2 linked regions of the Spirosoma aureum genome follow. The protein of the gene in region 2 binds, or shares a complex with, the protein of the main gene of each other region. Links are inferred from orthologs where the notes say so. Each region holds a gene or a part of one and is shown on either strand. Other genes may lie near its edges.

Region 1 (2,889 bases), 7.0 Mb from region 2 along the record:
GCTGAACAGCATACCGACATAAACCGACCGTTGCTGACCTAATTTAGGAATAATGATCCGGCTTAGGCCACCCTGCACGACAGCAAACGATACACCAATGGCGGCCAGTGATAAACCCACGGTTTTTTCATTCCACTTGAATTTTTCCATCGTGTAGAACGTCCAGGTTCCCTGTACGGCAAATCCAGCAATATAAACCAGAACCAGCGAGGCAACTAAACCAAGAATGACAGGATATTTTCCTAATCGCGCCAGTGAACTGACCGGATTCGCACGTCGCCAGTCGAAAGGTCGACGATGCTCGACGGGGAGTGATTCCGGGAGGATAAAATAACCGTATAGAAAGTTGACCATTGTTAGTCCCGCCGAAACAAAAAACGGCACTCGCGGTCCATACTGTCCAAGAAATCCACCAATGGCAGGACCTAGAATAAAGCCAACACCAAACGCTGCTCCGACCAATCCGAAGTTCTGCGCCCGTTTCTTGGGAGGGCTAACGTCGGCAATATAGGCGGTTGCGGTCGTGAAGCTGGCTCCCGTAATACCCGCCAGTATTCGGCCCAGAAATAGCCAGCCAATACTGGGTGCAAAGCCTTGAAGGATATAGTCGAGGCCAAAACCAAAAAGGGAGAATAAAAGTACGGGTCTGCGTCCGAACCGATCGCTCAAACCACCCAGAATCGGTGAGAAGGCAAACTGCATGAGCGCATAGGAAGATGTCAATAAACCGCCCCAGTGCGCTGCCTGGCTAATATTACCATGAATCAGTTGCTCAATCAGTTTCGGGAAGACTGGAATAATGATACCTAGTCCCGTAACATCAATCAGGAGCGTAATGAAAATGAAAATAAGGGCCGGAGCCGTACGTTTGGGGGCCATAAAGAATAATGAATGGTGAACGATGAGTACTGATTCAGTACTCATCGTTCACCATTCCCGTTACGCGTATGTATTCAGCATAACTGGCATTACCAGCATCAGAATGTCTTCGTTTTCTTCTTTATCGGCCGGAATCAGCAGACCCGCGCGGTTGGGAGCCGATAGTTCAAGGGAAACCATTTTTGCGCTGAGGTTGCTCAATACTTCCGACATCAGTTTGGCGTTGAAGCCAATCTCCATCGGTTCGCCATCGTAGTCGCAAAGGAGTTTCTCATTGGCTTCGTTGGAGTAATCCAGATCTTCGGCCGAAATGGTCAGTGAATTTGCTTTGAGCGACAGCCGAATTTGATGGGTAGTCCGATTGGCGTAGATCATGATCCGTTTCAGCGAGTTAAGCAGATCAGTCCGGCCGATGGTCATTACATTCGGATTGTTGGTCGGAATCGCGTTTTCGTAATCAGGAAAACGCTCATCGATCAACCGACAGATCAGCTGGGTTGGTCCGAACGTAAAAGATGCATTCGCCTGGCTGAATTCAGCCGTGACCGGAACGTTGTCGGGTAAGGATGCTTTCAGCAACTGCAACGCCTTCCGTGGGATAATGATCGATGAACTGGACGATGCGCCGAGGTCAGTCCGACGGTAGCGAATGAGCCGATGCCCATCGGTAGCCACGAAGGTGGCATTTTCAGGACTCAGTTGCAGATATACCCCAGTCATCGCTGGACGAAGATCATCGGTGCTAGTTGCAAAAACCGTATTATTGATCGCTCCCAGTAATATGTCAGAAGACATCTCAACAGACATGCTCTTGTTGACAGTCGGTAGTTTGGGGAAATCAATCGGGTTTTCACCCGAAAGTTTATAGCGACCATTGTCGGTCAGAATTTCAGTTCCAAATGTCTCTGTATCAATATTTACCGTTACGGGCTGTTCGGGAAGGCTACGAAGTGTATCGAGCAACAATTTGGCCGGAATGGCAATGGCTCCGTTCTCGGAGGCATCGACCGGAATTTCCGTTGTCATGGTCGTTTGCAGGTCCGAAGCGGTTACGGTCAGCGTACCATCGTCAATGCGAAACAGGAAATTTTCCAGGATCGGCACAATCGGGTTAGTTGCCACGACGCCGTTAATATTTTGAAGGTTTTTTAGCAGTACGGACGAGGAAACGATGAATTTCATGGGCCAATCGTTTAAGGGCAGTTCATAAATAGATGTAAAGACAAAAGTAGCAAAAAATGTGGACTGTCCGGCGGGTTTTTGTCAACGGGTATAAAGAACCTTTCGATGGTAAAGGGTTGTTGCAAAGAAAATGGTGAACAGTCAATAGTATGCGATTTTATGGAATCATGGCACAACGATGATTCTCGGCTTATACGCTTCTGATTGCAAGCTGTATATCAATTCAACAGGACGAATGGAAACTGAGATTATTAACCGTGTTGCTACAAGTGGCCTTGTGTCGCTTGATCTGGAATCGTTTTATCACCCTGGCGAACGGGTTGTCTATGATTTGAAAGATAACCTGTATATGGGGTTGATTCTTAAGGAGAAAGACTTTCGGGCTTTTCTGAAAGAGCACGACTGGAGCCAGTACGACGGCAAGAATGTAGCCATTACCTGTACCGAAGATGCGATCGTGCCAACCTGGGCTTATATGCTGCTGACGATCCAACTGCAACCCTTCGCTAATACGATTGTCTTCGGAAATCTCACCGATCTGGAAGAAAAGCTCTATTTCGATGCTATTGCGCAGATTAATCCTGACGATTACCGGGATGCTCGTGTCGTTGTAAAAGGATGTTCTAAAGTTCCGGTTCCAACGGCTGCATTTGTCGAATTAACTCGTGTATTACGCCCGGTCGTGCAAAGCCTACTTTTTGGCGAACCATGCAGTACCGTACCCCTTTATAAGCGCCCAAAAGCATAAGCTGTATACGGAGTTTTTTAGGAGCTTATCAGAAAGCCTTTTAGTTAATCTACTTGCTGGTAGAAGGTCTATTTATATGG
Region 2 (2,973 bases):
CACACAAACGTACTGGTCTGACCATCTGCTCGCATACAGGCCCCTACATTCCCGCTTTTGAGGAGTTAGCTATTCTGAAAAAGGAAGGTGTTCGGCCAGAGGCATTTGTGTGGGTTCATGCGCAGGGCAGCAATACAGTTCATTATGCCCGTTTTGTTCGGGAAGGTGCCTGGGTTAGCCTGGATGGTTTAGACGACAGCAATGTTGATAAATATGCCGAAACACTCTTGCTGATGAAAGAAAACAGATTCCTTCATCGGACGCTCCTTTCGCACGATGCAGGCTGGTATGATCCTGCGAAACCAGATGGAGGCTCCATTGACCGGGATTATACAGTCCTGTTTAAACGGCTTATGCCGATCCTGAATAAACAGGGATTCACGAAAAACGACTGGAAACAGATTCTGGTTGATAACCCAGCAGAAGCGTTTAGCCTGTCTGAACCGGGATTTAAATGATTTCAGAATTAATCTGATTTTGCTTCATTCACGTATTCAGGAAAGAGACAAACAAAACCCTGTAAATCTTAGAATCACTTAAATCCCGGTTCAGATTAATAATCAACTTCCAGGTTCAGCACCTTTCTGAGTTCATGCAGAGCCGGATTTTTTTCGGCGAGGTAATTAAATTTGTCCAGCGAGCTGTAAATCATCTTCTTAACCTCCTGAACCATCACCGTGTGTTCAACCTGGATCTTGCTATTCTGTAGTTCGGAGCGTAGATAGCCAAGCAATTCGGGCTTTAACTCTGTGAGGTAACCGACCTGCAAAGTGTTGTCCAGGGTTATATGAATAGTAGTGCCATCGAGCGTGATTACTCGATTCAATACCAGCTGTTCCGTAGCGGAATCATTCTGGCTATGCCGGATTTTGGCAAATGTTAACCAGGAATCCTGTAACTCCTCCAGACTGAATGGTTTATCTGGCCGCATAGGCACGGCTACAACAACTTCTTCCGCCGTTTCTGTCGTAGGCTGAACAGGGCTGGCAGTTAGCGCAACCGTTGGCCGAAGACGGCTCGTGGCCGGGCGTGTTGGTGGAGCAATCTTTGGCTTTATTGTAGAAGGATTTGGTAGGGTAGCCGTATCGATAATGGATGTGCTGCCTACGGCTGTATTCCCATTTGTAGGACTACCTGTAAACGCCGTTCCATTGGTGCCGTTTGTTGCCGGGGCAGTCCTGTAACCATTAATGGGTTCGCTGGTGATTGGGTGCTGTTCAATCAACTGGCCGATACTAGCTGCTGACTGAATGGGCTGTTCGTGAATTGGATCGCTGTTTTTTTTTTCATCTGCCGGCTGATCGGCAGTAGAACACTCGCTGGTTAGTGAGCCATTGAGCGGTAACTCAGGGACAGCCTCCCAATTGAGCAGGTTACGCAGATTGGCCAGTTTCATCAGCCAAAGTTCGGTATGTAACCGCTGGTCTTTGGCCTGCTTGTAGTTCATATCACACTGCCCGCCCAGGCTCAGCGCCGACAGCAAAAATGACATGGGAGCCCGTGCCGATTGGTCGAGGTACTGCCGCCGAACGTTCTCGGTCACTTGCAGTAACTGAACGGTTGCTGCATCCTTGCAAACCAGTAAATCGCGGAAGTGGCGGCATAAACCAACTACAAACTGGTGGCCATCAAATCCTTTGCGCAGAATTTCATCCGCCGTGAGGAGACTCTGCGGTAGATTGCCCGACAACAGCAGATCGGTCAGTTTGAAATAGTAGTCGTAATCGAGGATGTGCAGATTATCCAGCACCTCCTTATACCGGATGATTCGGTCGGCAGCGAACGTGACATTCAGATCGAACATCGACAACGCATCGCGAAGCCCACCATCGGCTTTTTGGGCGATTAGGTCAAGCGCTTCACTTTCTGCCACGATGCCTTCTTTTTGTGCGATTTGGGCAAGGTGGCTGGCGATATGCTGTGGCTGAATCCGGTTAAAGTCAAAAATCTGGCATCGTGACAGAATTGTCGGCAGAATTTTGTGTTTTTCGGTCGTTGCCAGAATGAAAATAGCGTAGGAGGGGGGTTCCTCCAGTGTTTTCAAAAAGGCATTAAAAGCCGCCGACGAGAGCATATGCACCTCGTCAATGATGTAAATCTTATACTTACCCGACTGGGGCGGATAACGAACCTGATCGATCAGATTACGGATATCTTCAACGGAGTTATTAGAAGCCGCATCCAGTTCGTGAATATTAAACGACGCACTTTGGTTGAAGCTCACGCATGACTCGCAGGTATCGCAGGCTTCACCCTCGGCAGTTAGATTTTGGCAATTAATTGTCTTGGCCAGAATACGGGCGCAGGTCGTCTTGCCGACTCCCCGCGGCCCACAGAATAGAAACGCTGACGCTAAGTGATTGGTCTTGATCGCGTTTTTAAGTGTGGTGGTAATGTGCTCCTGTCCTACGACGGTGTCGAAGGTGGCAGGACGGTACTTGCGGGCCGAGACCACGAAATTTTCCATACTCAAAGTTAGCAAGGTCAGGCCGGATTTCAAACGAGGGATTGGGTCAGTTGGCCCTGTTTGCTCGATTATTAGCTGTCGGCAAGCATTGTTTTATTCATAATAAATGACCCAGAATATGGCCTATAGTACTATGAACGTGATTTTTACAGACCATTCATTCCATCACCAAAACAAGACAGAAATAGTAGGAAATCCCCGTTTTGCCGTCTACCAAACTGGCTATTCTACCAACGATTAATGATTGACGATCTCTTTTCCACAATGAGGGCAGTAGGTGATTCTTGGTTTCTTCTGAACACGGATATGTTCATTGAAGCCTGATACTAAAATACCGGTTGGTAAAGCAAACAGCCCAATTCCGACAATAGCCGCAGTACCGCCCAGCAATTTTCCAAGCGGAGTTATTGGGTGAATATCACCGTATCCAACCGTTGTCATTGCGGTAACACCCCACCACATGGTAGCCGGAATGCTCGAAAACTTATCGGGCTGGGCCGAATGCT

The links. The genes of interacting proteins can lie anywhere in the genome.
Region 1: the proteins of G8759_RS06545 (region 2) and dnaN are in contact, whole or in part, in a cryo-EM structure (PDB 8GIZ), measured with the Escherichia coli proteins. The link is inferred for Spirosoma aureum from one-to-one orthologs.

The regions. Positions count from the first base shown.
Region 1 is NZ_CP050063.1:8,643,792-8,646,680, reverse strand. The notes cover bases 1-2,811. They hold dnaN (DNA polymerase III subunit beta), read right to left. Parts: upstream 2,062-2,811; coding sequence 940-2,061; downstream 1-939. Other genes in these bases: G8759_RS34565 (DUF2480 family protein), read left to right, coding at 2,297-2,809; G8759_RS34575 (TCR/Tet family MFS transporter), read right to left, coding at 1-879. UniProt on the Escherichia coli protein: Confers DNA tethering and processivity to DNA polymerases and other proteins. Acts as a clamp, forming a ring around DNA (a reaction catalyzed by the clamp-loading complex) which diffuses in an ATP-independent manner freely and bidirectionally along dsDNA.
Region 2 is NZ_CP050063.1:1,609,533-1,612,505, forward strand. The notes cover bases 11-2,905. They hold G8759_RS06545 (DNA polymerase III subunit gamma/tau), read right to left. Parts: upstream 2,468-2,905; coding sequence 554-2,467; downstream 11-553. Other genes in these bases: G8759_RS06540 (phosphotriesterase family protein), read left to right, coding at 11-458; G8759_RS06550 (ion transporter), read right to left, coding at 2,705-2,905. Outside these bases: more of G8759_RS06540, read left to right, coding at 1-10; more of G8759_RS06550, read right to left, coding at 2,906-2,973. UniProt on the Escherichia coli protein: Part of the beta sliding clamp loading complex, which hydrolyzes ATP to load the beta clamp onto primed DNA to form the DNA replication pre-initiation complex.